Regions from separate parts of the Paraburkholderia sp. XV genome, predicted to be linked through region 2. Evidence: riboswitches for the same ligand, from Rfam matches in the RefSeq annotation. Region 2 holds a riboswitch; the other holds the start of a gene.
What was found. Region 2 has a riboswitch for thiamine pyrophosphate ahead of KFO72_RS25980 (FAD-dependent oxidoreductase). Riboswitches for the same ligand answer to the same signal wherever they lie in the genome.

Region 1 (15,918 bases), on a different contig from region 2:
GGCGCTCGAGATGTTCGTGTTGTTCGCAGGCACCAGATACAGGTCGAGATTGGATGCGTTCAGCGACGCGTTGAAGCCCCGCAGGCGCGCGCTGTTCGACAGCAGCCCCTTGTCGAACGGATCGTCGATCAGACCGATGTCCGCGCCCGACGAGCCCGGCACCGCGATCACCGTATACTCGTGGCCCTTCGCGACATCGGGGAAGGTGCCGCTCGCCAACGCGGTCGTGGTCCCCGTCGCTGCATACGCAACCGATGTCTGTCCCGTGTTGATGTTCGCGAAGTTCGTCACGTTCTTGTACGAGATGTTCTTCTGCAATGCGCCGCCGTTGACGAGGAAATCGACGGCCGGGCCGCTTGGAATAGCGTGCACGAAGTGGATCAACGGATTCTGCAACCCGAGTTCTTTGCCGACGTCGTTCGAGCCTCCACCGCACGCCGACACGAGCGCGGCCGCTCCGATGAGCGCCGCCATGGTCCTGATAACCTTCATTTGCCACCTCTCCCTGATTGGGCTTGAGCCCGTTGATCTGCGGCTAGCCGCCTGCGCCTTTACCGGCACTCGTGTTGGCGGCGAGCCTTGTTATCCACGATGGCGGGCAGTGCTCGTCGGCACATGCTCTGCGTCGATTGGACGACTGTCGACAGCAATCGCTGTGCCGCGACGCTTATTTCCGACGAATCGCAAATAAAATTGCCGCGAGATTCGAGGGTTGGAGGGCATTTAGAATTTTCCCTCGGAGGTTTTATACGGGCGCGCGTGTATCGTTCGAGCGCGTCCCAACTTTACATGGTGCCTTGCATGTCTTACCCGCGGCTCTTGTCCGAACTCGATCTGGGCTTCACGCGCCTGCGCAACCGCGTCGTGATGGGTTCGATGCACACGGGCATGGAGGACCGCTTCTGGCATTACCCGAAGCTCGCAGAGTATTTTCGGGAGCGGGCAAAGGGCGGCGCGGGCCTCATCATCACGGGCGGCATCTCGCCGAATCGCGAAGGCTGGCTGCTGCCGTTCGGCGGCACGTTGAACTCGGTCTTCGATCTGCACAATCATCGCAAGCTCACCCGGGCCGTCCACGAAGAAGGCGGCAAGATCGCGCTGCAGATCCTGCACGCGGGGCGCTACGGTTATCAGCCGCTCGTCGTGTCGGCGTCGGCGCTGAAGTCGCCCATCTCGATGTTCAGGCCGCGCGCGCTGACGCTGGCGGGCATCGCGCGAACCGTGCGCGCGTACGCCCGTTGCGCGCGGCTCGCGCAGCGCGCCGGCTATGACGGCGTCGAGATCATGGGCAGCGAAGGCTATCTGCTGAACCAGTTTCTATGTCCGCGCACGAACCGGCGCGACGACGCTTACGGCGGCAGCATCGACAACCGGCTGCGGATTGCGCGCGAAGTCGTGCAGGCCGTGCGCGCCGCTTGCGGCGAGCGCTTCATCGTCGTGTACCGGCTGTCGCTGATCGATCTCGTCGAAGGCGGCAACACGTGGGACGAAACCGTGCAGATCGCGAAAGCGCTCGAAGCGGCGGGCGTCACGATCTTCAACACGGGCATCGGCTGGCATGAGGCACGCGTGCCGACCATCGTCACGTCGGTGCCGCGCGCCGCCTTCGCTCCGCTGGCGGCACGCCTGAAGACGGCCGTGAGCGTGCCCGTGATCGTATCGAATCGCATCAACACGCCGGAGGTCGCCGAAGACCTGCTCGCGCAAGGCGCGGGCGATCTGGTGTCGATGGCGCGCCCGCTGCTCGCCGACCCCGAGTTCGTCGTAAAGGCAGCCCAAGGACGCGCGGATGAAATCAACACGTGTATCGCGTGCAACCAGGCGTGTCTCGATCACACGTTTCAGAACCAACGCGCGACGTGCCTCGTCAACCCGCGCGCTGGCCGTGAGACGGAACTCGTGTACCGGCCGCTCGCTTCGCATCAGCCGCCGCGCGCCGTGGCCGTGGTAGGCGCGGGACCGGCGGGATTGTCGGCGGCGACGGTGGCGGCCGCGCGGGGCCATCGCGTGACGCTGTTCGATGCGGCGGCAACCATCGGCGGCCAGTTCAATCTCGCGATGCGCGTGCCAGGCAAGGAAGAATTCAGCGAGACGATCCGTTATTTCGGCAGCCAGTTGCGCAGGCATGGCGTCGAGGTGCGCCTCGGCACGCGTGTCGATCCGGCGCTGCTCGCGGCTTGCGCGTTCGACGACGTGATCGTCGCGACGGGCATCGTGCCGCGCCGCCCCGCCATTGCCGGGATCGACGGGCCGAACGTGCTGTCGTATGTCGACGTGTTGCGCGGCGCGCAGGTCGGGCGGCGCGTCGCCGTGATCGGCGCGGGCGGCATCGGCTTCGACGTCAGCGAATTCCTGCTGCATCCGGCGGACGAGCCGCTGCCGTTATCGCGCGAAAGCTGGACGGCCGAATGGGGCGTCGATCTGTCCGTCGCCGGGCGCGGCGGTCTCACGGCGCCGCGCGCCTGCGTGCCCGTGCGCGAGATCTGGCTGTTGCAGCGCAAGGCCGGCAAGCTCGGCGCGAGCCTCGGCAAGACGTCGGGATGGGTGCATCGCGCGGCGCTCGCGCGCAACCAGGTGAAGATGCTCGATGGCGTGACGTATCGGCAGATCACGGAGCGCGGGATGCTGATCGAGCGTGAGGGCAGCGAGCAGTGGCTCGATGTCGATACGATCGTGGTGTGCGCGGGACAGGAGTCGTTACGCGATCTCTATCCTGCTACGCCCCGCTCGTCCGCTGCCGATGGGCCGCGCTTTCATGTGATCGGCGGGGCTGCCCTGGCGGCCGAACTCGACGCGAAACGGGCGATCCGTGACGGCGCCGAGCTTGCCGCGCGGTTGTAGCCGCGGTTGTAGCCGCGGTTGTAGCCGCCGTTTTAGCCGGGCTTTTGACCACGCTTGACCACCCTTCCAGGCGCTGTCATAGCTTGCCGGGCTGGCGCCGCTCACGCGGCGCCGCGCCGCCGGTAATCGAACCAGAACGACAGCCCGACGCTCACCAGAATCACGCCCGTGGCGACGACCGTGGCGCGCGTCACCGGCTCGCCGAGCAGTAGCGCGCCGAGCGCAACCGCGACCACCGGGTTCACGTACATGCAGCTGCTGGCGATGATCGGGCTCGTGTGCCGGATCAGAAAGCCGTACGCGACATACGCGGCCATCGTGCCGATCAGCATCAGATACAGGAACGCGACGACGGGCAGGAAGTGAATGTCCATCATCCGCTCGCCCGAGAGCCAGGCGACCAGCGTCGACATCGCGCCGCCAAGCCCGATCTGCAGCGAAGTCGACAGAAACAGATCTGACGGCAGCTTGAGGCGCGACGCCAGATGCGCCCCGCCCGCCCAGAACAGCGCGCCGCACAGAATGGCGAGGCTGCCGCCCGCCGAGCCCGAGCTCTGGTCGCCGTGACTGAGAATCGCGATGCCGACGAGTCCCAGCCCGACCGCGAACCATTCCCCCCTGCCGACCTTGCGCCCCGCGATCGCCGCGATGACCGTGGCGAACAGCGGCACAGTCGCAACCATCACGGCCGCCGTGCCCGTGCCGACGGTGCGCATGCCGTAGGCGAGCATCCCGCTCGACAGGCCGACCAGCATCGTGCCGACCAGCCCCGCATTGCGGATTTCCGTCAGCGGCGGCCAAGCCGGTTTGCGGCGCATGGCGAAGATGAACAGTCCGACGCCCGCGAAAAAATTGCGCAGCCCCGACATCAGCAGCGGCGGAAACGAGCCGAGCGCGACGTGGACGGCAAGGTACGTCGAGCCCCAGACGATATAGACGACGCCGAGCGCGAGCGCGATCTGTCCGCCGTGGGATTGCGGCAGGCGGAACGGGAAACGGTCAGGGAGATTCAGCGCCACGCCTGGCCCGCCCGTGCCGGCGATCGCGCCGCGGCCCCGCTGAACACCCATGAACGGGACGGCAGGCGCCGCATCGGCGACGCGGCAGGAAGGGCAAAGCGGGCGGGCATGGCAGTAGAACGGATGTCGAACGGCAAGGGAAGCACCGGGTCAATGGTGCGAATTGATGGCCTACGCGATGCAGAATGCAACAACAGCAGCCAACGGACGCGAATCGCTCGCGCCGCCGAGCATTATGCAATATCTGGGCAATCCGCCGGCAAGAGAATCGTAACTTTCGTTGCAAGCGGGATGAAAAGGCGAGCGTGGGTGTCAATTGCGACACCACTGGAATTCGCCCCGTTCAGTCGTAGCTCACCAGCACCGTCACGGCATTTTCCGTTGGCGTGCCGCCCATGATCGACAGCGTGCCGCCCGCGCGGCCCACGCTGTACTCCGCGCGCGCTGCCTGCGTGACGCGATTCGCGTTGTCGGTGAATCGTGTCTTCAGCGTGCGCGGCGCGGCGACGCCCGCGTCCGTATTGACGAGCACGGCAATATGCGCGGCCGGCGAGGTACCGGATGCGGGCGTGAACGTCAAATCGATCGTCGATTCATGCTTCACGCTCAAATTTTCCGTATGGAATCCTCGATAATTATCCGGAACATTACGCTCGATAGCGTACGCCGGCGCGACGATCGCCCCCTTGAACGTGATGGTTCCTCCCGGCTCGAACGACGCCGCGGCGAGCGCCATCGGCGGCCAGAGCCCCGCCATCGCGACACAGGCGGCCACCATCCCGGGCGCCCGATTCGATGCTTTCATTGCACGATCCTTTCAAACTGATTTTATTTAGGCTGACTGATCAATGATTTGCCTCGAAGGGTGTATCGGCCCGGATCGGGCAAACTTGAACAGAGCGGACGAATGTTTGCCCGGCGACAAAAATCCTTTCTCCACCGCATTGATGAAATAACCGCCTGAGTGGGACGCGTGCCGCACGCGGGCGATGCAATCGCCAGCACACCCCATGCAGCGCGGCTTTCCCGCCCGCCATGGCACGCGCAAATCGTGCGCGGCGCCTGCGCGTTTCGCCAATTTCGAGACAAGTTGCCAAACCCGGCCCGGCCAGGGTATCGTGTGCGCTGCTAACGCGGGGGTCCTGCGTTGTGCGTCGCCTGAAAGACAACGGGCACCGCATGGCGTGGGTGAGAAATACCCTTTGAACCTGATCTGGATAATGCCAGCGCAGGGAAGCGTTCGGGCTCGCCGCTTCACCTGCCGTAGTGTTTCACCCTCCTCGCGCGAACCCGGTCCACTTCCCCACCGTCTCGTTCTCCTGCGTAGCTGTAACGCCCCACATTTGCATGGAGAGACGCATGAACGCCAACCCGAAATTCATTTCTGCGAACGCCCACGTCGACGAAGCCGCCGTCGCGCCGCTGCCGAACTCGCGCAAGGTCTACGTGACGGGCTCACGACCCGATATCCGCGTGCCGATGCGTGAAATCACGCAATCGGATACGCCGACGGGCTTCGGCGGCGAGAAGAATCCGCCCATCTACGTGTACGACACATCGGGCCCGTATACCGATCCCGACGCAAAGATCGACATCCGCGCCGGCCTGCCCGCGCTGCGTCAGGGCTGGATCGAGGCACGCGGCGACACGCAATCGCTGGACGGTTTGTCGAGCGAATACGGCCGCGAGCGCGCCGCCGATCCCGCCACCGAGCAACTGCGCTTCCCCGGCCTGCATCGCACGCCGCGCCGCGCGCAGCCCGGCAAGAACGTCTCGCAGATGCACTACGCGAAGCAAGGGATCATCACGCCGGAAATGGAATACATCGCGATTCGCGAGAACCAGCGCCGCGCCGAGTATCTGGAGAGCCTGAAGACCAGCGGCCCGACGGGCGCGAAGCTCGCCGCGATGATGGGCCGCCAGCATCCCGGCCAGGCATTCGGCGCCAGCGCATTCGGCCCGAATGGACTGACGGAAATCACGCCCGAGTTCGTGCGCGAGGAAGTCGCGCGCGGCCGCGCGATCATCCCGGCGAACATCAATCACCCGGAAAGCGAGCCGATGATCATCGGCCGCAACTTCCTCGTGAAGATCAATGCGAACATCGGCAATTCCGCCGTGACGTCGTCGATCGGCGAGGAAGTCGACAAGATGACGTGGGCGATCCGCTGGGGCGGCGACACGGTGATGGATCTGTCCACGGGCAAGCACATTCATGAGACGCGTGAATGGATCATCCGCAATTCGCCCGTGCCGATCGGCACCGTGCCGATCTATCAGGCGCTCGAAAAGGTCAACGGCAAGGCCGAGGACCTGACGTGGGAAATCTTCCGCGACACCCTCATTGAACAGGCCGAACAGGGCGTCGACTACTTCACGATCCATGCGGGCGTGCGTCTGCAGTACGTGCCGCTCACTGCCAACCGGATGACGGGCATCGTGTCGCGCGGCGGCTCGATCATGGCGAAATGGTGTCTCGCGCATCACAAGGAAAGCTTCCTGTACGAGCACTTCGAGGACATCTGCGAAATCATGAAGGCGTACGACGTGAGCTTCTCGCTCGGCGACGGCCTGCGTCCCGGCTCGATCTACGACGCGAACGACGAAGCGCAGCTCGGCGAGCTGAAGACGCTCGGCGAACTCACGCAGATCGCGTGGAAGCACGACGTGCAGGTGATGATCGAAGGTCCCGGCCACGTTCCCATGCAGCTCATCAAGGAGAACATGGACCTGCAGCTGGAATGGTGCGACGAAGCGCCGTTCTACACGCTCGGGCCGCTGACGACGGACATCGCGCCCGGCTACGACCACATTACGTCGGGCATCGGCGCGGCGATGATCGGCTGGTTCGGCACGGCGATGCTGTGCTACGTGACGCCGAAGGAGCACCTGGGCCTGCCCAACAAGGACGACGTGAAGACGGGCATCATCACCTACAAGCTCGCCGCGCACGCCGCCGATCTGGCGAAGGGCCATCCCGGCGCGCAGGTGCGCGACAACGCATTGAGCAAGGCGCGCTTCGAGTTCCGCTGGGAAGACCAGTTCAACATCGGTCTCGATCCCGACAAGGCGCGCGAATTCCATGACGAAACCTTGCCGAAGGATTCCGCGAAGGTGGCGCACTTCTGTTCGATGTGCGGTCCGCACTTCTGCTCGATGAAAATCACGCAGGACGTGCGCGACTACGCGGCGAAAGAAGGCATGAGCGACACCGAGGCGCTGAAGAAGGGTATGGAAGTGAAGGCCGTCGAGTTCATCAAGAACGGGGCGGAGATTTATCAGCGGCAGTGAATGTGAATCAGCGAGCGTTGTGATGCCGCTGGATGTGAAGCCCGCCCGCAGTTCAGGCGGGGCTTTTTTGCGCGCGTTTTTTACCGCATCGCATGGCGTCTGCATGTGCTTTTTACGTTATGGCGTGATTGTTCGATGCGTCGAAACATTTGATTACCAAACCGACACTTTGCTGACAAGCCCATACAAACAGAAACGGCCCCCGGCGATACCATCGATTCACCAGATCGGGATCGCGATTTGCGAGTCCCGTCGATAGAAACGTCAGGGAGACGCAATCATGAAAACCTTCCATCGAATCGGTGCGCTGGCTACGCTCGTGGCCGTGGTGGCAAGCCTCTCCGCATGCGACGGCATGACCCGGCGGCAGCGCGATACGGCTATCGGCGCCGGCGTCGGCGGCGCTGCGGGCGCGGCGATCGGCGGCAACGCGCTGTCGACACTGGGTGGCGCGGCCGTCGGCGGCGTGATCGGCAATCAGGTCGGCAAGTGACGCGTGTGACACGTCGAGCCGTTGATTCAAGCGCCGGCTCTTTAACAGCGACGCGCGCGCATAAGGGATATCAGTAATACGACAAATCGCCGTCGAAGGCGATGCAGGCAAACGGCTTCGAATTCCGAGTCCGCGCGGTTGCGGGCTCGGGATTTCAAGGCCGAAGGGAGATGGGCAAAGTCCGGCGCGCACGTACGCGCCGGACATGTCCTTTGACTGATCGCGCATGAAATACGCAGTTACCACTTTGTGACGTGCGGATTGAAACGCTGGCGTAAGCTCCATAAATAAAGCGCGCGAAAGGCGCGCCGCGAGATAACGAGGAGCACGTCATGAAACCGCTCGATGCAACGCTGCGCGCCGCCAGCGCCGTTGCAGCGCTGGCACTGTCGGGCGTGCTGTCCGGCTGCTACTACTATGCGCCGTACGGCTACTATCCCGGCTACGGGTACTACCCCGCTTATCCCGCCGTGCCCACGGCGGCAACGCAGCAGGAGATGCCCGTCGGACCTGGCGATCCCGCCCAGGCCGCTGCGCAGACGCAATTCACGATGCCTGGCGACAACGCGTCCTATCCGGCAGCACCCGGCTACGACACCACCGTCGCTTACGCCGCCGCGCCTGCGTACTACCCCGTCGCCTATCCCGTCTATCCCTACGGTTACCCCTACTACGGCTGGCCCGGCTGGTGGGGACCGTCGATCTCGCTGAGCTTCGGCTATTGGGGCGGATGCTGCGGCGGCCACTATGGCTACTGGGGACATCGCGGCTACTGGGGCGGCCATGGCTACTGGGGACACGGGCACGGCTACTACGGCGGAGGTCATGGCGGCTGGGGTGGCGGCCATGGCGGTTGGGGCGGAGGTCACGGCGGCTGGGGCGGCGGCAATGCATGGGCCGGCGGGGGCCACGGGCGCTCGCACTGACCGATCCGAACCGTATCGAATCCGGCAGGCGTTGGCGGTGACGATGACGTTCGCGGTCCTGTCCCGCGAACGCAACCGAACGCGCCGCTACGAATCAGCAGCCACTTCTATTCCCGCAACAACCTTCTTCGTTTTCCCTGCTTGACGGGAATCGCCAGCGCTCTATGCTGGCGGTTGCTTCTGCAACATCTGTTTAATTGCGTGATCCGACGTCGCGCGTACTCCTGCCTCCCTATTTGCGCGCGCTACGCCGCTTTCATCCGTCCAGCCCTGCCGCTTCGCCGCGTAGGTCCAGTCTCCGCGTCGAATCGAACAACGATCATGGAGACGTGATGTTCCACCAGTTTCTGACTCCCATCGGCAATTCGCTGTTGCCCTCGTTCCTCGTTGCCGCATTGCCCATTCTCGTCGTGCTGGTGCTGCTCGGCTGGGCACGTCGTCCGGCGTGGCAGGCTTCGCTGGCCGGCCTCGTCGTCGGATTGCTGATTGCGATCGTCGGCTGGCACTTTCCCGTCGGCCTCGCGCTCGATTCCGTCGCGGCGGGCGCGGTGTTCGCCTGCTGGCCCGTGATGTGGATCGTCGTCACCGCGATCCTGCTCTACAACATCGCACAGCATTCGGGCCGCTTCGCCGCTTTCCGCATGTGGATGATCGACAATCTGCCCAACGACCGGCGCATCGTGCTGGTCGTGATCGGCTTTTCGTTCGGCGCGCTGTTCGAGGGCATTTCGGGCTTCGGCACGCCGATCGCGATCACCAGTTCGCTGCTGATCCTGCTGGGCTTCCCGCCGCTCGAAGCGCTGACCTTCACGCTGATCTTCAACACGGCGCCCGTGGCATTCGGCGCGCTCGGCGTGCCCATCACGGTGCTCGGCGCAGTCACCCACCTGCCCACCGACGCGCTCGCCAAAATGGTCGGCCGCCAGTTGCCGTTCTTCGCGCTGCTGCTGCCGTTCTACGTGATCGGCGTGTATGCCGGCTTTCGCAACATGCTGCGCGTGTGGCCCGTGCTGCTGGTGTCGGGCGGCAGCTTCGCGCTGACGCAGTTCTTCACGTCGAACTTCATCAACTACAGTTTGACGGACGTGCTGTCGTCGCTGGTTTCGCTGATCCTGACAATTGCCTTCCTGCGCGTCTGGCGGCCCGCCGCCGATCCCGCGTTCGCCGTCAACGTCGATCGCGTGAACGAGACGCGCGGCAAGATCACGGGCGCGGAAGGCTGGTATCCGTGGCTGATCGTGTCGGCTGTCGTAATCATCTGGACGATCGCGAAGATCTTCATGATCGGCGACGTGAAAGTGCCTTGGCCGGGTCTCGACAAGGCTGTCTTCATCACGCTGTACAACGCGCCGTACGGCGCGATCTGGGACTTCCAGCCGCTCGCGACAGGCACCGCGATTCTCGTCGCGGCGATCATCACGGCGTTCGTCGTCAAGCTGAAACCCGGCGACTTCGGCCGGGCGATCGTCGATACATGGGTGCAGACGCGCATCGCCATTCTGACGGTGGCGACCATCGTCGGCCTCGCGTACCTGATGAACTATTCGGGCATGAACTACACGCTGGGTCTCGGCGTGGCGTCCGTAGGCGCGTTCTTCCCGCTGGTGTCGGCATTCCTCGGCTGGGTCGCCGTGTTCCTGTCGGGCAGCGATACGTCGGGCAACGCGCTGTTCGGCAACCTGCAGGTGGTCGCCGCAAATCAGCTGAACCTGAACCCGGTGCTGATGGCCGCGACCAACTCGTCGGGCGGTGTGATGGGCAAGATGATCTCGCCGCAAAACATTGCCACGGGCGTCGCGACGACCGATCTCAAGGGCAAGGAAGGCTATGTGTTCGCGAAGACCTTCAAGCATTCGATGCTGCTGACCGTCCTGCTCGGCATTCTCGTGTGGCTGCAGCAGAACGTGCTGCAATGGATGATTCCGCACTGACGCCTGTGATATGGCAACGCGGTCGCGACACGCTTCGCGCCCGCGTGATAGCGCCGATTCCTGACGGCGAATTGTCGATTCTTGCTGTTTCATCTCAACGTGAAACGACGCGCGTAATCCCGGTGTTAGCATGCGTACGCATCGCGACTCAACTGCGCGCGACACCTTCACGATGAATCCAGTCAACATCTTCCAGCTTCTCATCCTCGCCGCACTCTGGGGCGCGTCGTTCCTGTTCATTCGCGTCGGCGTGAGCGACTTCGGCGTCGCGCCGCTGATGGCGCTGCGTGTGGGCATCGGCGCGCTGTTCCTGCTGGCCGTGCTCGTCGCGCGGCGACCGTTGCGCGAGTCGGCAGCGACGTTGCGCACGCGCGCACTGCCGTTGCTCGTCGTCGGCATTCTCAATTCGGCCGCGCCGTTCTGCCTGTTCGCGTATGCGGAGATCACGCTGTCGGCGGGCGTCACGTCCGTGATCAACGCCACCACGCCGCTGTGGGGCGCGGTCGTCGCCTTCCTGTGGCTCAAGGACCGTCTGAGCGTGCTGCGTACTGTCGGTCTCGCGATCGGTTTCGCGGGCGTGCTGATGCTCGTCTGGGATCAGATCGCCACGCCGGGCGGCGCGAACATTTCGCCTGCGACGACGGCGCTCGCGGCCGCCGCCGCGCTCGGCGCGACGCTGCTATACGGCATCGCCGCCAGCTACACGAAAAAGCATCTGACGGGCGTCGACGCGCTGACGGTCGCGACGGGCACGATGATCGGCGCGACGATCGTGCTGTTGCCGCTCGCCGTGTCGTCGTGGCCCGCCGCTGCGCCGTCCATGAAGGCGTGGGGCTCGGTGATCGCGATGGGCGTCGCGTGCACGGGCATCGCCTACATGCTGTTCTTCCATCTGATCGCCGTCGCCGGTCCCGCGCGTGCGATCACTGTGACGTTCGTGATCCCCATCTTCGGCATCCTGTGGGGCGCACTGTTTCTCAGCGAGCATGTGTCGATGGGCATGCTCACGGGCTGCGCGGTGATTCTCATCGGCACCGCGCTCGCGACGGGTGTCATCAAGCGGATTCCTGGCTTTGGCGGACGCCGCGTGAGCGAGCGCTGCTGATTCGCCGACCAACCCTGCGTTGGACCTGCTGGTAACGCTAGCGGCAACACAAAAAATGGCCCGCGCTCCAATCATGGAGCGCGGGCGAAACCGCCGCCCTACGAGGATAGGCGACGGGGCCACCGAGACGGGCGCGCCCAGACGCCCGTCCATATCCCGCGATAAGCAGATCGATGCGCAGCGGGCGCAAAGCCTGAGCAAGTTCACGGTCACGCTTTCCGCGAATTCCGTTGCCTCAGGCTCAATCTCGGGGCAATTAAAAGCAGCTAGCGTGCCAAACACGCGCGCCGCAGCTTGTCTCGCGCAAACGCTTGATAGGGTGTGGAGAATCGAAAGGGAAAGCGTTGCCGGCCGCCGTGTGCGGCGCGTGTTACGGCGTAACGTCACGTTACGTGCCGGCGCGACGGGTGCGGCTCAGCGTTGTCATGGTCAATGGGTGTTGCGCTGTCCGTGAAGTCCGCGCCGCGCCACGCAGCACATCACAGCAAGCAATCAGGCTCACAATCCACATCCGGCAAGGCATGACGTCGGACCGGCTCATTCTTTGAATGTTGGCCTGATCGACAACGCGACGGCGATAAAAAAGCCCGCGTGACGATATCCGTCACGCGGGCTTTTTTTAGGCGGCCGCGCGCGGGGCGCAGCCATCGGCGTCAATGCAGCTGATCGACCATCAGCGACATGATCTGCTTTGCTTGCGGCGACGAATCGACATCGCCCTTGTCGTCGACGACGGCGACGCGCGTCTGGTTCGGCGTCACCGCGCGCACGTTCACGCGATACTGCTTGGCGACCTTCTCCTTGCGGCCGTGGAACACCTGGCTCCAGAAGCCCTGCTCGGCCGACGTCATGTCCTTCGGGTCGACATAGCGGACAAAGTAGAGGCCGCGCGTGAGATCGCGGTCGTCGACCGTAAAATTGCTGCGGTCGAGTGCGAGACCGACGCGCAGCCATGCGCGGTCATACGGCTCGCCAAGCGTCAGCTCGGTCGACGAGAACTGCGCCGACGTATCCGCCGACGACGGATCGCGCATGGGCGTCTGTCCGGCCAGCGCGACGTTCTGCGCAGCCGTTGCGGCCGCCGCCGATTTCGCGCCGCTCGTCGCCGCATTGGGCGCCGTTTGCGAGCCGGCCGGCGATACATCTGCCGCCGCATTCGCGGTACGCGTGCCCGTGTCGTTCTTGGCGAGCGTCGCCATCAGGCGCTTCAGGTATTCGGTTTCGAGCGCGGGATCATTCGGCTTCGGTTCCCACTTGCTGGTGTCGTTGTTCACGCCGCTGAGCGCTTCGCGCAGGCCCTTCTGGCTGATGAACACATACGTGCCGCCGTTCGGCGCCGCTTCCAGACGGGTGCGGTATTTGTTGCGCTCGGCCGTCACGTACGAGTTGCCCATCGCCTTCGACAGCGTGCTGCGGATCAGGCCGTCGTTGATGGACGGATGCGTTTCGTTCCAGTCCGTCTCCATCACGCCCTTGTCGCGCTGGTCGACGACGAGCAGAAAGCCCTGCTCCTGCCAGAAACGGCGGATTTGCGGCCACGCCTTGTCCGGGCTCTGATTGTCGAGGACGAGCCAGCTTTCCGTGCCGTCGCGCTGGATGTGCATGCCGGCGACGGCGGGTGCGACCACTGCCGTGTTCGGCGCATCGCTTTGCACCTGCTGCAACGTGGACAACGAGGTCTGACCGCTTTGCGGCGGCAGCGAACGCTGGTCCGCGGTTTCCTCGAGCATGTTCGGCGGAACAGCGAGTGACACTTCCTTCGATTTCGAGTCGCTCTTGTAGTCGATCTTGGTCGGCGACGACGTGCCGCAGCCGGCGACCAGACCGCCTGCCATCAGCAATGCTGCAAACCGCTTGGTAAGACGAAGTTCAGTCATGTTCCAGGAATCCTTCCTATAAGCCACGGAAGCCACGGCAAGTCCGTGGACTAACCCATCATTTTACCGGCCCGGCGACGCGAAGTGCAAAAAGCGCGGCTTACCGCGCCTCATTTAGCCTTTCGGTCGAGGCCCGATTGACCCGTCCGCTCGCTTGCGACGGGTGTTCGAATGACGAACTTTCGCGTAGGGGCCCCGCGCCGCAAAAAAACCGCACGCATCATCTCACAATGAGCCGGGAAGTCTCCATTTTGGCCAGGTCTTCGGCTCGGTATTTAACGTTTCGCCACAGTGTTTTGCGCGGCTGGGAGGCTCGATCGCCTTGCGCTATGTCATTGATTTCTATGAATGAAATGTGCGCGGTCGAGAGGTCGTATGGCGAGGCACGCACGTAACGTTTCTGCGCTCGCAAATCGCATCTCAAAACCTCGGTGTTATCTTGAAATGACGATCTCAAAAATAAATCCGAGGGTCCGAGGGAGTTGCACATGTCGTTCACCACTACTCATCCGGCGACCGCCATCGCCGCATCCGTCGTATTCGCCCTGTGCGCTAACGGACTCGCTACCGAGGACGCACGCGCCCAGCTCGGCGGCACGATGCCCGCGTCCCAGGTCACCGGCAATCCGGCACAGCGGGTGTTGCCGGGCAGCGCGGTGCGGGTACGCTCGACCGTCGATGCAGGCGGCACGACCATCAACGAGTATGCAACGGGCGACGGTTTGATCTTCGCCTACGCGTGGCAAGGCCCGACCATGCCGGATCTCACGCGAATGCTAGGCCCGTATGCCGAGCGTTATCGCGCGCGGGCAGCGGCGCAGTTCGACGCGACGGGACATCTTCATGCATCGCGCGTCGAGCAAGCGGACGTCATCGTTGAATCGGGCGGACAGATGCGCAGTTATGTCGGTCGGGCGTGGCTGCCGGCGGCCCTTCCAGCCGACGTTTCGCTCGCCGATCTGCGCTGACGGGATGTCCCATGAATACCGTACTAATAGACGCAGCTCGCTTTGCGCAGGGCACGATCGTCGCGCTCGCCACACTGGTCATGGTAGCGGGATGCGGCGGCGGTGGTTCCAGCACGACGAACACCGCCGGGAATTCGCCCCAGTCGACACCCGCTTCGCCTGGCGCGACGGCCAGCAGCCCGGCATCGGGCAGCGTGCCCGCGCCCGCGAGCGCGCCCGTCGCGACAGTGCCGCAATCGACGATCCCCAATGTTCACCCCGTCGTCGTCACGTCGACGCCCACGCAGACCCGCAACATGCTCACGACGAGCGTGACGGTATGCGTGCCCGGCACGTCGAATTGCGTGACGATCGACAACGTGCAGGTGGATACGGGTTCGCAGGGCCTGCGCGTGCTTGCCTCACAATTGCCGGCGAGCCTGGTGCTGCCAGCCGTGCCCGCCACACCACCGGCGGGCACGGCAAACACGGTCAATGGGGAATGCAGCGTGTTTGGAACGGGCTTCACCTGGGGCGCCGTGCGCACCGCCGATGTCCGCATGGCCAGCCAGCTCGCGCCCGGCATCCCGATCCAGGTAATCGCCGATCCTTCCGTCCCGACGGTGCCCTCCGATTGCGCCGCTTCGGGCCTGCCAATGATGACGCCCAGCGCGCTGCGCGTGAACGGCATTCTTGGCGTCGGCCTGTTTTCCGCCGATTGCGGCGGCGGCTGTATCTCGTCGGCCTTGCCCCGTTGGTATTACGCGTGCGACTCGACGGGCTCGTGCACATCGACCAGACAGCCCCTTGCTCAACAGGTGGCCAACCCCATCAGCCAGTTTGCGCTCGACAACAACGGCATCGTGCTCGACCTGCCCGCCGTGGGGCCGAACGGCGCGGCGACGTTGAATGGATCGATGATTTTCGGCATTGGCACGCAGGCCAACAACACGCTCGGCAACGCGACTGTGCTGAAGGCCAACACGACGAGTGGCTATGTGACAACCTCCCTCAACGGACAACCCTATTCACAAAGCTTTTTCGACAGCGGTTCGAACGGCCTGTTCTTCCCGAGCACGACACTCGCGCGTTGCGGCTTCTGGTGGTGCCCCGCGTCGACGCAATCGATGACGGCGACGGTGACGGGCACCAACGGTGCATCGGCTTCACCGGGATTTTCGATCGCCAACGCGCAAGCGCTGTTCGCCACCCAAAACAATGCCTTCAATAACCTTGGCGGCCCCTCGAACGCGTTCGACTGGGGGCTGCCGTTCTTCTTCGGACGGCGGGTCTACACTGCGATCGAATCGCGCCTGACTTCCGCCGGCAAGGGACCGTTCTACGCGTTCTGAACCTTCCGCTCAGGCGCGGTAATGAACGGTCGTGTCGCGGTGGATGGCACGGTGTCAAAGAAACGGACCCCGTGCCAGATCACCGGCGTCAGTTGCCGAGCACGATGCCGACACCAGCACGCACAATCGTGCTGTT
Region 2 (15,918 bases):
GTGCCCGTCGGGTTGTTCGGAAACGCCAGGTAGATCACGGCAGGCCGGTGTTCAGCGATAGCGGCGAGCATCGACTCCACGTCGAGCGTGAAGTCGGCGTTCAACGGCACGCCGACGAACTCCATGCCCGCGAGCTTCGCCGACATTGCGTACATCACGAAGCCCGGCACGGGCGCCAGCACCTTTGCGCCCGGCGTCGCGCAGGCCACGGAGACGATGCTGATCAGTTCGTCCGAGCCGTTGCCGAGCAGCACCTCGCAGTTCGCCGGCACGTTCATCACGCGCTTGAGCTTCTCGATGAGCGCCTGCGGACGCGGCGCCGGATAGCGGTTCAGCGCGACGCCCGCCAGATGCTCGCCGAGTTGCGCGGCCAGCGCTTCCGGAAGCGGAAACGGATTCTCCATTGCATCGAGCTTCACGAGGCCCGTCGCATCGGCAACGGGGTAGCTCGTCATCGCGAGCACGTCGCGGCGAATGATGTCTTGAGGTGTCGTCATGGCGTGGGGCGCGCCCGCCCTCTGGCAGGCGACAGCGCAATAGGGGCGGCTCGCAGCCGACCCGGGTTGAGTTCTCTGCTTTCGTGAAAACGGAGCCGTCTCGAAATCAGCGCGGGGGTTGCCCGCGTGAAAAGGCGGCTCGCCGCAAGGTCAGCCTGGGTTCTTCATCCGGTACTCGGCGCTGCGTGCATGCGCCTGCAGGCCTTCGCCATACGCCAGTTCAGCGGCGATTTCACCGAGCGTCTGCGCACCGTCCGCGCTCACTTCGATCAGGCTGGAACGCTTGAAGAAATCATAGACGCCGAGGGGCGACGAGAAACGTGCGGTACGAGACGTAGGCAGCACGTGATTTGGCCCCGCGCAGTAATCGCCGAGGCTTTCGCTCGTGTAGCGGCCGAGGAAGATCGCGCCCGCATGGCGAATCTGTTGCGCCCACTGCTGCGGCTCCAGCGCGGAAATTTCGAGGTGTTCCGGCGCGATGTCGTTGGCGATCGCGCATGCCTGCTCCATGTCGCGCACCTTGATCAGCGCGCCACGCCCTTCGAGCGACGCCTGGATCACGTCGCGGCGCGGCATCGTCGGCAGCAGTTCGTTGATGGCGTCTTCGACGCGCGCGATGAAACCTTCGTCCGGGCACAGCAGAATGGATTGCGCGAGCTCGTCGTGCTCGGCCTGCGAGAACAGGTCCATCGCGACCCAGCGCGGATCGGTCGTGCCGTCGCACAGCACGAGAATTTCCGACGGACCGGCGATCATATCGATCCCGACCGTGCCGAACACGCGGCGCTTTGCCGACGCGACATACGCATTGCCGGGACCGCAGATCTTGTCGACGGCGGGAATGCTCTGCGTGCCGTAGGCGAGCGCGCCGACCGCCTGCGCGCCGCCAATCGTGAACACGCGGTCCACACCGCCCAGCAGCGCCGCCGCTAGCACGAGCGGGTTCTTCACGCCGTCCGGGGTCGGCACGACCATGACGATTTCGCGCACGCCGGCCACACGCGCCGGAATCGCGTTCATCAGCACCGACGACGGATACGCCGCCTTGCCGCCCGGCACGTAAATACCCGCACGGTCTAGCGGCGTCACCTTCTGGCCAAGCACGGTGCCGTCGGCTTCCGTGTACTGCCAGCTATGGCTGCCGCATTCGATCTTCTGCTTCTCGTGATAGCCGCGCACGCGCGCCGCCGCCGCTTCGAGCGCCGCGCGGCGCTTCGGTTCCAGGCCTTCCAGTGCCGCTTCCAGTTCCGCCATCGGCAGTTCGAGCGCGCCGACATCTTTCGCATTCAGGCGGTCGAACTGGTTCGTATAGTCGAGCACGGCGGCATCGCCGCGCGCCTTCACGTCGGCCAGAATCTGCGCGACCGAGCGTTCGATCGCTTCGTCTTCGCTCGCTTCGAACGCGAGCACCGCATGCAGCGACTTCTGGAAATTCTCAGTGCTGGAATCGAGTTTGCGAATCTTGATAGACATGCTGGTATCCGTTTCGGTAAGGCGCGCGAGTCAGACTCGGCTGCGGGCCTTTGCGTCAGGCCGTTGCGTCGGTGCGTTGCGACGCGCGCTCGAACGCGTTGAGAATGGGCGCCAGCGCGGCGCGCTTGAGCTTCAGCGCCGCCTGGTTCACTACGAGGCGCGACGAGATCTGCATGATCTCCTCGACCTCGACAAGATTGTTGGCGCGCAGCGTGCCGCCCGAGCTGACCAGGTCGACGATCGCGTCGGCGAGACCCACCAGCGGCGCGAGCTCCATCGATCCATACAGCTTGATCAGATCGACGTGCACGCCCTTGGCTGCGAAGTGTTCGCGCGCCACCTGCACATACTTCGTGGCGACGCGCAGGCGCGCGCCCTGGCGCACCGCGTTCGCGTAGTCGAAGCCGGCGGCGACCGCCACCGACATCCGGCAGCGCGCGATGTCCAGATCGATCGGCTGATACAAACCGCCGCCGCCGTGCTCGATCAGCACGTCCTTGCCCGCGACGCCGAAATCGGCGGCACCGTATTCGACGTACGTCGGCACGTCGGTGGCGCGCACGATGATGACGCGCAGGTTCGGATCTGTGGTCGGCAGAATCAGCTTGCGCGACGTTTCCGGGTCTTCCGTCACTTCGATGCCCGCTGCCGCGAGCAGCGGCACCGTTTCCTCGAAGATGCGGCCCTTCGACAGCGCGAGCGTCAGCGGCTTGCCCACTGCTGGCGACGACGACGTTTGCGGCAATTCGCTCATGCCTGATTACCCTTGATGCGGCGCACCTTCGCGCCGACTGCGGTGAGTTTCGATTCCATCCGGTCGTAGCCGCGATCCAGGTGGTAGATGCGGTCGATCAGCGTTTCGCCATCGGCGCACAGGCCCGCGATCACCAGACTCGCCGACGCGCGCAGATCGGTGGCCATCACCTTCGCGCCCGACAGTTTCTCGACGCCGTTGACGAGCGCCGTCTTGCCGTCGATCGTGATGTTCGCGCCGAGACGGTTCAGTTCCTGCACGTGCATGAAGCGGTTTTCGAAGATCGTTTCGACCACTTGCGACGTGCCTTCCGCCAGTGCGTTGAGCGCCATGAACTGTGCCTGCATGTCGGTCGGGAACGCCGGGTATTCCGACGTGCGGAACGACACGGCCTTCGGACGCTGGCTCATGCGCACGCGCATCCAGTCGTCGCCCTCTTCGATCGTCACGCCTGCTTCGCGCAGCTTGTCGGTCACGGCTTCGAGAATCTGCGGACGCACGTGACGCAACGTGACGTCGCCGCCCGCCGCCGCGACCGCGCACAGGAACGTGCCCGCTTCGATACGATCCGGTACGACCGTGTGCGTGGCGCCGTGCAGCTTGTCGACGCCCTGAATCACGAGGCGGTCCGTACCGATGCCGTCGATCTTCGCGCCCATCGCGACCAGCAGATTGGCCAGATCGCCGACTTCCGGCTCGCGCGCGGCGTTCTCGATGACCGTCTCGCCTTCCGCGAGCACGGCTGCCATCAGCAGGTTTTCGGTGCCCGTGACGGTGATCATGTCGGTGATGATGCGCGCGCCCTTCAGACGCTTCGCGCGCGCTTCGATGAAGCCGTGCTCGATGTTGATCTCGGCGCCCATCGCCTGCAGGCCCTTGATGTGCTGGTCGACCGGACGTGCGCCGATTGCGCAGCCGCCCGGCAGCGACACCTTCGCCTCGCCGAAGCGCGCGACCAGCGGGCCGAGCACCAGAATCGACGCGCGCATCGTCTTCACGAGTTCGTACGGCGCGACCAGATTGTCGACCTTCGAAGCGTCGAGCAGCACCTTTCCGTCGCTGCTTTCCGTGCGGACGCCCATCTGGCCGAGCAGTTTGAGCGTCGTGCGCACGTCCTGCAGATCGGGCACGTTCTCGAGATGAACGGGCTCCGCGCTCAACAAGCCTGCGCAAAGGATCGGCAACGCCGCGTTCTTCGCACCCGAAACAACGATCTCACCAGCGAGCTTTTGCCCGCCTTCAATCACGAGTTTGTCCATGCCTGTTTGTTCCTGATCTGCCCGTCCGCCTGCGGGCGTCTTGTTGTGGGCGGTTGCTGCGGCGCCGTTTGCGGCGTCGCGATTCTCTTGTGTAAGTCGCACTAATGTTCCAGCTAATTTGCAGCCACGTCTAAAGCTTTTTTGTGCAGCTTGTTCTTCCGCTCTTGCAGCCAGGTTATCGAGCGCCGTCCTCCGACAGACAGCAGGTGTTTCCGCGTAGTGTCGATACGCGAGTCAGGCGCTTTGCCATTCGGTGGGCGTCAGCGTTTTCATGCTGAGCGCGTGGATCTCTTCGCGCATGCGGTCGCCAAGCGCCGCATAGACGAGTTGATGCCGTTGAATCAGTCGCTTGCCTTCGAAATTCGGCGACACGATGGTCGCGAAGAAATGCTGGCCGTCGCCTTCCACTTCGAGATGCTCGCAAGGAAGGCCGGCCGCGATGTAATTCTTGACCTGTTCGGGAGTGGGTAGCATGAGTGCTCCTAGTGACGCAGCTTGAAGCCGGAAGCGAGCATGCGCATCGCCAGCACGGCCACCACGACGAAGAAACCGCCGACAATCAGAAGGCTCCATAGCGGATTGATATCCGACATACCGAAGAAGCCATAACGAAAGCCGTCGATCATGTAGAAAAACGGGTTCAGCCGCGAGATTTCGCGCCACACGGGCGGCAGCGTATGCGTCGAGTAGAACACGCCCGACAAAAACGTGAGCGGCATGATCAGAAAATTCTGGAACGCGGCGAGCTGGTCGAACTTCTCGGCCCAGATGCCCGCGATCAGACCGAGCGTGCCGAGAATCGCCGAACCGAGCACCGCGAACGCGATGATATAAAGCGGCGCGCTGAAGCTCATCGGAATGAACCAGACCGTGACGATGAATACGCCCAGCCCGACGCTCAATCCGCGCACCACAGCCGCGAGCACATACGCGCCGTACATTTCCCAATGCGAGAGCGGCGGCAGCAGCACGAACACCAGATTGCCCGTGATCTTCGACTGGATCAGCGACGACGAACTGTTCGCGAACGCGTTCTGCAGCACGCTCATCATCACGAGGCCCGGCACGAGAAAGCTCGTGTACAGCACACCCGGATAGACCTGCACGTGATCGCGCAGCGCGTGGCCAAAAATGGTCAGATACAGCAATGCCGTAACGACGGGCGCGAGCACCGTCTGGAACGAGACTTTCCAGAAGCGCAGTAGCTCCTTGTAGAACAACGTACGGAAACCGCTCATGCCAACCCCTCGACCACTTCCGGCCCGTTCATCACCTGCATGAACACGTCTTCGAGGTCGGCCTTGCGGACCTCGATTTCCTCGAACGTACAACCCGCCGTGCGGCATTGCGCGAGGATGCGCTCCACGTCGTCGTAGCTCGACAGGCGCAGCAGATGTTGACGTCCGTTGACATTGGTGGGATCGACTTCGAGCGCCCGCAATTCGGCGGGCAGCACGCCCTGCGCGAAACGGATGAACAGTTGCGTGCCGGCGAAACGTTCAAGCAGCGTGCTCGTGCGTTCCAGCGCGACGACTTCACCGCGCCGCAGCATCGCGATGCGGTCGCACAGCGATTCGGCTTCTTCCAGATAGTGCGTGGTCAGCACGATCGTGTGCCCTTCGCGGTTCAGGCGCGAGATGAATTTCCACAGCGTCTGGCGCAGTTCGACATCGACGCCTGCCGTCGGCTCGTCGAGCACGATCACGGGTGGCCGGTGCACCAGCGCCTGCGCGACCAGCACGCGGCGCTTCATCCCGCCCGACAGCGCGCGCATGTTCGCGTCGGCTTTTTCGGTGAGATCGAGATTGGCCATCACTTCGTCGATCCAGTCGTCGTTCTTGCGCAAGCCGAAGTAGCCCGACTGGATGCGCAGCGTCTCGCGCACGGTGAAGAACGGATCGAACACGAGTTCCTGCGGCACGACGCCGAGCGCGCGGCGCGCAAGACGAAAGTCGTCGACGACGTGGTGGCCGTGAACCGTGATGCTGCCTTCATCGGCGCGGGCGAGACCGGCGAGGATGCTGATGAGCGTCGTCTTGCCGGCGCCGTTCGGACCGAGCAGCCCGAAGAATTCGCCTTGTTCGACGGTGAAGCTGACGCCTTTGAGCGCTTGCAGATCCTTGTAGCGCTTCCTGACGTTACGAATTTCAATCGCTGACATGACTGTGCGCCGTCAAGGTGGACAGCGCCTGATAGGTCGCCCGGCAAGGGCGCGAAAGCATGGGGGAACGAAATTGGGGCCGGGTGCAAAAGACCGCTTGCGCTATCTTGCAACCTCTACGGCCGTTTCCGCGATGCGGGATGAAACGGCCACGCGCCAAAAAACGTTTGATTATAGGGCAAAAGTCGAACCGGCCGACTTGCCTTGGGAGAACGTGAGCCAGCGCAAAGCTTGAAACGCGGCGCGACTCACTGACGCGTGAGCGTCAATGTCGTACGGTGATGAGGGTATCGACACCGTAGGCTTGCGCGAGACTGGACAGCCCCGCAGGGAGGTTGACGACGACGAGCGGCGTGCCGCGCGCGCTCGCCGCGCGTTGCCATGCGAGCAGCACGGCAAGCGCCGACGAATCGAATTGCGTGAGTGCCGCGCAGTCGACCGCCGTCGCGCCGCCGCCGATGCGCGCGAGACCGGCCTCGAGCGCGGCCTTCGCGCTCGCGTGGGTCAAGGTGCTGCCGGTTTCGAACGTGTTGACGGGCGTGCTCACCGGCGCGCTGACGAAGTTGTTCACGACTGTTTGCCGTTCGCGAGTTGCTGGTTGCGTGCCGTCAGGAACTGGATCAGACCGTCGACGCCGCTCTTCTGGATCTGCTCGTTGAACTGCTGCTGGTACGCCTGGATCAGCCATGCGCCGAGCACGTTCAGGTCATACACGCGCCAGCCTTGCGGCGTCTTGTACAGACGGTAGTCGAGTTCGACGGGCGAGCCGTTGTTCATCACGACCGAGCGGACCACCACGTCGGTGTCTTCCGGGCTCGCGCGGAACGGCTTGTACTGGATTTCCTGATCCCTCACCTGAGCCAGCGCGCCAGAATACGTACGGATCAACAGCGTCTTGAACTGCTCGACGACGGCGTTCTGCTGCTCCGGCGTCGCCGTGCGCCAGTTGCGGCCCATCGCGAGCTGCGTCGTGCGGCGGAAGTCCGTGTACGGAAGAATCTTCTCGTTCACGAGCTTCGTGACGGCGCCGATATTGCCGCTCTGGATCGTCTTGTCGGCGCGCACGGCGTCGATCACCTGCTGCGTGACGGTCTTGACCATCGTGTCCGGGTTGCTGCTGTCGACGGCTTGCGCGGACGCCGCGCCGCTGAACGCAAAGAGAGCTGCAATAAACGGGATAAAGAAGAAGAATTTTTTCATTTCCAGTCCTGCAAAAAAAATAAGCTTAGGTTGGAGGCGACGATATCACGCGAGTTCAGCCGCAATCCACGCCCAAACTGCGAGAAACGTATCCGAGTGTTACGACAGACGGATACGCCGCTCGCATGTGCCATGCCTCAGTGCAGCTTCAGCGACGGGTAGCCGAAGTGCGCCGGCGGCACGATCTGGCCGCCGGGGACCGTCGGCGGCGCGTCGGTTTCCGACGCGGGCTGCGCGGCGCCCGCTGCATCGTTGGAAGACGCGCCCGAAGCCGCCTGCGGCGCCGAAGCCGGCGCGGGCGCAGGCGTCGTTGCCGCGCCGCCGTCGACGTCTTCGTATTTCGGCAGCGGTGCTTCGCTACCGTAGTCCGGCAGCCCCGTGGACGCATTGCCGCCCGTCAGCAGATAGCGGCGGCGCTGCAGATACGCGTTACGCACGAACGAGTATTTGTCGAGCGCCGCACCTTCGAGCACGTCGCTTGCGTTCAGCAGGTTCGCGCGCGTGTTGACCACGTTCAGACCGTAGAGCGCCCAGCTCACGCTGTCCGGCTGCACGTACGTGAGCGGGTTGATGAAGTAGTTGCCCACCATGCCCACGCCGTCGCGCACCGTGCTCGGCCCGAACAGCGGCAACACCAGATACGGACCCGCCGGCACGCCGTAGTGGCCGAGCGTCAGGCCGAGGTCGTTGTCGTGCTTGGGCAGCTTCGCGAGCGTCGCGACGTCGAACAGACCGCCGACGCCGAAGATCGTGTTGATCACGATCCGCATGATGTCCGATACGCCGTCGGCGATCTTCAGCTGCAGCAGATTGTTCGCCGCGATGTACACGTCGCCGATGTTCGAGAAGAAGTTCGTGACGCTGTCACGCACCGGTTGCGGCGTGACGAACACATAGCCCTTCGCGACCGGCTTCAACGCGTACTTGTCGAGCGTGTCGTTGAAGGTGAAGACCGTACGGTTGAAGCCCTCGATCGGATCTTCCTTCGTCGGATTCTGAACGGTTGCGCAACCCGCCAGGGCTGCCACCGCCAGCGTGATCCCCGCGACACGTAAGCGTGTCGTGTTCATTGTTGTTCTCCTTATTGGCCGGATGCACCCGAAGCAGCCGCAGCCGGCGCTGCAGGAGCCGGCTCCGCAGGCGCAGGTGCCGCAGCGGACGCACCGGGTTTGGCAGCGCCCGAATCCGCTGCCTTGCTATACAGGAACTGCCCGATCAGATTCTCCAGGACGATTGCCGATTGGGTCATCGTGATCGTGTCGCCGGCTTTCAGCATTTCGCTGTCGCCACCCGGCTCAAGACCGATGTACTGCTCGCCCAACAGGCCCGACGTCAGAATCTTCGCGGACGTGTCTTTCGGAAACTGATACTGCTTGTCGAGATCGAGCGTCACGAGCGCCTGATACGAATTGCTGTCGAAGCCGATCGATTCGACGCGGCCCACCGTCACGCCCGCGCTCTTCACGGGCGCGCGCACCTTGAGGCCGCCGATATTGTCGAACTTCAGCTTGACCGGGTATGTCGCCTGAAACGACAGCGAGCTCATGTTGCCGGCCTTCAGCGCGAGGAACAGCAACGCAATGAAGCCGAGCACCACGAACAGACCTACCCAGAAATCGAGAGCAGTTTTTTTCATCGTCATCCCAAAGAGAATCTATGCCGCCGCGGCGTGAGCGCTGCGCGGCGCACCGCGCGAAGCCTGGCTCGCCACCGCCTAGCTGAACATCAGCGCGGTCAGCAGGAAATCGAGGCCGAGCACGGCCAGCGACGCGTAGACGACTGTCTTGGTCGTCGCGCGCGACACGCCTTCCGGCGTGGGCTTCGCTTCGTAGCCTTGGTAGAGCGCGATGAACGTCACCGCGAAGCCGAACACGATGCTCTTGATCACACCGTTGCCGACGTCGCGATACGCATCGACCCCACCCTGCATCTGCGACCAGAACGCGCCGGCGTCGACGCCGATCATCAGCACGCCCACCACGTAACCGCCGAGCACGCCCACCGCACTGAAAATCGCCGCGAGAATCGGCATCGAAATGATGCCCGCCCACATGCGCGGCGCGACGACCACTTTCAGAGGATCGACGGCCATCATCTCCATCGCCGTCAGTTGCTCGCCCGCCTTCATCAGGCCGATTTCGGCCGTGAGCGACGTGCCCGCGCGACCGGCGAACAGCAGCGCCGTCACGACGGGACCGAGCTCGCGCACCAGCGACAGCGCGACGAGCAGCCCGAGCGCCTGTTCGGAACCGTAGCGGTTGAGCGTGTAGTAACCCTGCAAGCCGAGCACGAAGCCGACGAACAGCCCCGACACAGCGATGATCACCAGCGAATAGTTACCCACGAAGTGGATCTGCTTCGTGACAAGACGCGGACGGCGCAGCAGCGGGAAAAATTCGAGCACGAGGCGCAGAAACATGCGCGTCGCATAACCCGTTTGCCCGAGCCCGCAAATGACGGAACGGCCGATGAAGCTGATCATGCGCGGCCTCCGCCAATGCCGAAATCCGCAGCGAGCGGCGTGTTGCTCGGATAGTGAAATTTGAACGGGCCGTCGGGCGTGCCGTCGATGAACTGGCGCACGGTCGGGTCGGTCGACGCGCGCAGCTCGGCCGGCGTGCCTTCCGCGAGGACGCCGCCGTTGGCGAGGAAGTAGACGTAGTCGGCGATCGCGAACGATTCGGGCACGTCGTGCGTGACGAGGATCGACGTCGCGCCGAGCGCCGTGTTGAGCGCGCGGATCAGGTTGGCCGTGATGCCGAGCGAAATGGGGTCGAGACCGGCGAACGGCTCGTCGTACATCATCAGTTCGGGATCGAGTGCGATGGCGCGGGCCAGCGCCACGCGGCGGGCCATGCCGCCCGAAATCTCCGACGGCGCGAGGTCGCGTGCGCCGCGCAGGCCGACCGCGTTGAGCTTCATCAACACGAGGTCGCGGATCAGTTCTTCGGGGAGATCGGTGTGCTCGCGCAGGGCGAAGGCGACGTTTTCGAACACCGACATGTCGGTGAACAGCGCGCCGAACTGAAACAGCATGCCCATCTTGCGACGCAGCGCGTACAGGCCGTCACGCGTCTGCGCGCCGATGTCCTGCCCGTGGAACATCACCTGGCCGCGCTGCGCGCGCACCAGGCCGCCGATCAGCCGCAGCACGGTCGTCTTGCCGCATCCCGAGCCGCCCATGACCGCGACCACCTGGCCGCGTTTGAAGCGCAGATTCAGGTTCGACAGGACGAGCCGCTCGCCATAGCCGAAGTCGACGTCGCGCAGCTCAAGGAGGGTCTCGGAAGAGGAAGGCACGTAGCTGACAGTCCTTTTACACGGAAGGCCGAATTATAGGGCCTTCGTGCAAACCCTGCCTTGACGACGCTAACGATTTAACTTTTCTAAACTTTTTGTTGTAAAAACGCTTTCTGTAACGTCGCAGCGGCCGATGCGGGATCGGCAGCTTCCGTGATCGCGCGCACCACGGCGGCGCTTTTCACGCCGGTAGCGAGCACTTGCGGCAGCACATCGCCGCTGATCCCGCCGATCGCGACGAGCGGCACGACGCCGTCCAGAAGTTTCACGTAGCGTGCGAGCCTTGCCAGACCTTGCGGCGCGGTCGGCATCACTTTCGTCGTGGTCGGGAACACTGCGCCGAGCGCGATGTAGCTCGGACGGAAGTGCAGCGCGGTCAGCATTTCGTAGTAACCGTGCGTCGACAGGCCGAGGCGCACGCCCGCCTTCGACAGCGCATGCAGATCCGCCGTATGCACGTCTTCCTGACCGAGGTGCACGCCGTACGCGCCCGCGTCGATGGCCGCCTGCCAGTGATCGTTGATGAAAACGCACGCGCCATGCTCGCGGCCCGCCGCGACCGAACGTGCGATTTCCCGCTTCAGTTCTTCCGGCTCAGCCGTCTTGCGACGCAGTTGCAACGTCTTCACGCCGAACCCGGCCACGCGCTCGACCCATTCCGCGGTCGGCAGCACGGCGTAGAGGCCGAGTGCGTCCGGACATGCAGCGAAAGCTTGCGCAGGCGCGTCCGGCAAACCGGCGACGCGCGGGAAGTGCGACATGTCGCAAGGCCACGCATCGTCGGACCTTGTTTCGTCGCCGTCACGCCACGCGAGCGCGAGCACCAGCGCATCGTGCGGATCGAAGCCGCAATCGAGGAACGCTGCGAGCGCGGCAATCCAGTCTTCCGCGAGATGGCCTTCCAGCTGATAGCGCACGCCGCCCAGATGCAGCACCGCCCGACCTTCGGCGGCCTCGATCACACCCGCGCCCTGGGTCTGCCAGCGCGCGATCTGCTCGACATGCTGCGCGCTGCTTTGCTTCAGGTCGGTGAAGACGATCAGGTCGCCGCCATTCGCGTCGTCGGGCGGCGTCAGGCAGATACGCCAGTCGACGTGCGTCGGCGGCCAGTCGCCGAGGTGCGCCCGGATGCGTTCGGCCGCTTCCGTGAGTTCGTCGGCGGGTGGCCAGAACAGATCGCGGCCCGCGAGTTTCAGTGTCTCCGTCATGCCGCAGCGCTCCCATCCTGATGCCAGAACGGCATGCCGACGACAGGCGTGCTCGCGTGGGCAGTTTCACGTTCGGCCATCGGGCCGGCGAGATAAGCCTCGCGGCCGGCTTCGACGCCCATTGCAAAGGCGCGTGCCATCGTCTCCGGATGCGTGGCCTGCGACACGGCCGTGTTCAGCAGCACGCCGTCGAAGCCCCATTCCATCACCTGGCATGCATGCGACGGCACGCCGAGGCCCGCGTCGACGATCAGCGGCACGTCGGGCAAACGCTCGCGCAGCACGCGCAAGCCATACGGATTCACGACGCCCTTGCCCGTGCCGATCGGCGCACCCCACGGCATCAGCGCTTCACAGCCCGCATCGAGCAGACGCCGTCCGATCACGAGATCTTCCGTGCAATACGGCAGCACCTTGAAGCCGTCCTTCACCAGTTGCGCGGCCGCTTCGATCAGGCCGACCGGGTCGGGCTGCAGCGTGTAGTCGTCGCCGATCAGTTCGAGCTTGATCCAGTCGGTATCGAAGACTTCGCGCGCCATGTGCGCCGTCGTCACCGCCTCGCTCACCGTCTGGCAGCCGGCCGTGTTCGGCAGCAGCGGCACGCCGTGGCGCTTGAGCAGATCGAAGAAGCCGGCTTCCGCGCCGCCCTCGCTCATCTGCCGGCGCAGCGCGACCGTCACCATGCCCGGCTTCGACGCCGCGATCGAATCCGACAGCGACTGCAGCGACGGATAGCGCGACGTGCCCAGCAGCACGCGGCTCTGGAAGGTTTCGCCGTAAAGCGTGAGCGCGTCGGCGGGTGCGTTCGCGTGTGAGTTCATGTGTGATTCCTTGTCAGTGGCTTGCGTCTCGTGGCCTGGCTTTGGCTGCAACTTCAGCTTCAGCCGCCCGCGACGGGATGCACGACGTCGAGCTTGTCGCCCGCCTGCAGCGCGCGCGCCGCATGCTGCCCACGCGCGACGAAATTGCCGTTCAGCGCGACGGCGAACGGGGGCCGCGCGCCGTACGCGCTGAGCGCGTCGGCGACGGTCGCGCCTTCGGGCAGCGACAGCGGCTTCTGATTGATCTGAATGTCCATGTCTATGAGTTCAAACATTGAGAGTGACGGCGGGCTCGCGGTCCAGCCGGAACAGCTCGCTCCAGCGCGCGTTGCGCTGCCAGTCGGCAAAACCGTCGGAATCGGCGACCCGGCCATCGAGCAGCGCCGACGCGAGCCGCACTGCTTCGCCCGCGACTTCGGGCACGATCATGTAGCCGTGCCGGTACAGCCCGTTCACGCGCAGCGTGCTCGCGCCGTCCCACAGCAGCACGGGACGATGGTCGGGCAAGGTGGGCCGGCATTGCGAGTTCAGTTCGAGAATGCGCGCCTCGCCGAAACCGGGATGAACCGAAAATGCCGCGCTCAGCAATTCGAGCGCCGAGCGCACGCTGACGGGCGACATATCCTCGCCCTCCACTTCCGTCGCGCCGATCACATAGAGATCGTCCTGCTTCGGCGCGATATAGAGCGGATAGCGCGGATGCAGCAGGCGCACCGGGCGCGTCAGATCGATGCCGGGCGCGTGCACGCGCGCGACTTCGCCGCGGATGCCGCGCAGCGTCGGCATGACGGGCTTCGCGCCCAGCCCGCGGCAATCGATCGTAACCTTCGCGGGCGGCAACGCGCCGTCGTCGACGGACGTGTTCCAGTGTGTCTCGACACCCCGTTGCGCCAGTCCCGCAGCCAGCGCCGACAGCACCTGGCGGTTATCGAGCTGGCCCTCGTGCGGCAGCAGCCAGCCTTGCGTGAAGCGGCCGGCGAGCGCGGGCTCGGCCGCGCCGACCTGCGCGCCTGCCAGCGCGACGAGTCCGCCGTCGAGCAGTTCGGCGGGCGCGTTGGCGCGCAGCCGCCGCTCGAAGAGCGGCGCCTCGGCGCGATCGCTGTGATGCCAGACGATCAGCGAGCCGTTGCGCTGGAAAAACACCGGCTCGGGCAATTGCGCGAGCAAGGTCGGCCACGTTTCCAGCGACGCCGCGCCCAGCCGCGTAATCAGCAGTTCAGCGCTGGCGGCCTCGGCGAGCGGCGCGAGCATCGCGGCGGCCACCCACGCGGCCGCCTGCGAGCCCGCCGCGTCGCCGCGCTCATAAAGCGCCACGCGATGCCCTTCGCCCGCGAGTTGCCACGCGACGAGACGCCCGCACAGCCCGCCGCCGATTACGGCGAAATCCGGTTGAGCAGAAGTCCTCATCGTGCGGCTCCAAAGCGAACCTGCCGCGCCGCAAACCGCGCGCCGACGACGAAGCGACGGGCGTAACCCGCAGCCATAAAGCGAATAGGTGAAAAATGAGCGGTCATCGAATCCTTTCCGTACGGCAAAGTGCGCACGTACCCAAGGACGAAACCGGCGGGCAAGGCCAGCCGGGCATGGGCGCTCACGAAAAACGGGAACGCTGCCCCGGCGGAAGGAGAACTTCCAGGAAATACTTCCCGAAAACTTCCCGCGCCGGTATTACCCGGATCGGGTGCGAAGGGTCTCTCTCAGCCTCGCTGCAGCGACTGCCAGCGCACGAAGCACCCCTGTTTCGTCCGGACCATTAGACCATAAAAGCTGCGCGCGCCGCAAACCCGGGCAGACCTCAATCGGCCGCGGCTGATTTTGGCGAGGTTCCCTGTTGCTCTGGCACAATGGCACGCGTCAATGCGGACGGAATGCCGCGCCAGTGCAAGGCCTTTGTCGGGTTTGCGCGGCTGTGCCGAGGCGAGGTGAAACGTCCGCTTAAGTTCAGATTAAGTCGGTGCCGGAACAATCGCAGCCGGGCCATCAACCCGGCGGGATGCGACAGCAGCACCAAGCCGCTGCGCAATGCGTCCCGTCGCCGCCCGGCTGACCGTATGAAAGGATGCTTATGATCGACAACTCGAAAAATCCGGCGGACATCACCGCGTGGGGCCTCATCAAGCCCTACTGGGTGTCCGAGGATCGATGGAAAGCGCGGGGCCTGCTCGCGCTCGTCATCGCGATGAATATGACGATGGTCGCGGCCAACGTCTGGTTCAACAGCTGGCAGCGCACGTTCTTCGACGCGATCCAGCAGTACAACTATCCCGTCTTCAAATATTCGCTGCTGCAGTTCACGGTCATTGCGCTCGCGCTGATCCTGCTCGGCTCGTACCGGACCTACTTCCGGCAAATGCTCGAATTCCGCTGGCGGCAGTGGCTCACCAACCGCTATCTGAACGACTGGCTGGGTGATCGCGCGTACTACCGGATCGAGCGCGACAATCTCGCCGACAACCCCGACCAGCGGGTTTCCGCCGACCTGCAAGGGTTGGCCAGCGCTTCGCTGAATCTGTCGCTCGGCCTGCTGTCGACCACGGTCACGCTGTTCTCGTTCATCGTGATCCTGTGGAATCTGTCGGGCGCGTTCGCGTTCCACATGTTCGGCACGGAGTTTTCGATTCCGGGTTACATGGTGTGGGCGGCGCTGATCTACGCGGCCGTCGGCTCGTGGGTCACGCATAAGGTCAACCATCCGCTGGTGTCGATCAACTACCAGCAACAGCGTGTGGAAGCCGACTTCCGTTTCTCGCTGATCCGCATCCGCGAAAACGCCGATCAGATCGCGCTGTATCAGGGCGAGCGCTCGGAAGAGCAGCAGCTCAAGGGCGTGTTCTCGCACATCCGCGAAAACTGGCGCCTCATCATGCGCTTCACGCGGCGCTTCAATATCGTCGTCATCAGTTACTCGCAGCTGGCTATCGTCTTTCCGTACATCGCGGCGGCGCCGAAATACTTTTCGAAGAGCATCTCGTTCGGCATGTACCAGCAGGTGACGGGCGCGTTCGGCACGGTCAGCGATTCATTCTCCTGGTTCATCAACAATTACGATTCACTCGCCGAGTGGCGCGCCACCGTCAACCGTCTGCGGGAATTCCATCGCGTGATGCGCTCGCAGCATCTGCATGAGTCGGTCGTCGAAGGCACCGCGCACGGCGGCATCAACGTGCACGTCACGGATACCGATTCGATCGAAGTGACGAATCTCCGTCTGCAGCGTCCCAACGGCGAGCCGATGGCGAACGTCG

Region 1: linked by a shared signal. The riboswitch ahead of thiC (phosphomethylpyrimidine synthase ThiC) and the one ahead of KFO72_RS25980 (FAD-dependent oxidoreductase) in region 2 are both predicted to bind thiamine pyrophosphate.

Annotation. Positions count from the first base shown of each region.
Region 1 is NZ_JAGUUD010000026.1:7,315-23,232, forward strand. Features, by position in the region: gene KFO72_RS15435 (DUF4397 domain-containing protein) at 1-492, opposite strand, end outside; gene KFO72_RS15440 (NADPH-dependent 2,4-dienoyl-CoA reductase) at 802-2,841, shown strand; gene KFO72_RS15445 (EamA family transporter) at 2,943-3,911, opposite strand; gene KFO72_RS15450 (hypothetical protein) at 4,204-4,665, opposite strand; TPP riboswitch at 4,986-5,113, shown strand; gene thiC (phosphomethylpyrimidine synthase ThiC) at 5,220-7,151, shown strand; gene KFO72_RS15460 (glycine zipper 2TM domain-containing protein) at 7,432-7,644, shown strand; gene KFO72_RS15465 (hypothetical protein) at 7,977-8,570, shown strand; gene KFO72_RS15470 (L-lactate permease) at 8,903-10,501, shown strand; gene KFO72_RS15475 (DMT family transporter) at 10,632-11,606, shown strand; gene bamC (outer membrane protein assembly factor BamC) at 12,260-13,483, opposite strand; gene KFO72_RS15485 (DUF2844 domain-containing protein) at 13,972-14,451, shown strand; gene KFO72_RS15490 (DUF3443 domain-containing protein) at 14,463-15,782, shown strand; gene KFO72_RS15495 (YadA family autotransporter adhesin) at 15,871-15,918, opposite strand, start outside.
Region 2 is NZ_JAGUUD010000065.1:2,826-18,743, reverse strand. Features, by position in the region: gene hisC (histidinol-phosphate transaminase) at 1-497, opposite strand, end outside; gene hisD (histidinol dehydrogenase) at 648-1,970, opposite strand; gene hisG (ATP phosphoribosyltransferase) at 2,026-2,724, opposite strand; gene murA (UDP-N-acetylglucosamine 1-carboxyvinyltransferase) at 2,721-3,983, opposite strand; gene KFO72_RS26040 (BolA family protein) at 4,218-4,457, opposite strand; gene KFO72_RS26035 (ABC transporter permease) at 4,466-5,221, opposite strand; gene KFO72_RS26030 (ABC transporter ATP-binding protein) at 5,218-6,144, opposite strand; gene KFO72_RS26025 (lipid asymmetry maintenance protein MlaB) at 6,410-6,715, opposite strand; gene KFO72_RS26020 (phospholipid-binding protein MlaC) at 6,712-7,344, opposite strand; gene KFO72_RS26015 (VacJ family lipoprotein) at 7,482-8,414, opposite strand; gene mlaD (outer membrane lipid asymmetry maintenance protein MlaD) at 8,426-8,980, opposite strand; gene mlaE (lipid asymmetry maintenance ABC transporter permease subunit MlaE) at 9,059-9,826, opposite strand; gene KFO72_RS26000 (ABC transporter ATP-binding protein) at 9,823-10,644, opposite strand; gene thiE (thiamine phosphate synthase) at 10,731-11,852, opposite strand; gene KFO72_RS25990 (thiazole synthase) at 11,849-12,673, opposite strand; gene thiS (sulfur carrier protein ThiS) at 12,733-12,930, opposite strand; gene KFO72_RS25980 (FAD-dependent oxidoreductase) at 12,941-14,080, opposite strand; TPP riboswitch at 14,311-14,421, opposite strand; gene KFO72_RS25975 (ABC transporter ATP-binding protein/permease) at 14,739-15,918, shown strand, end outside.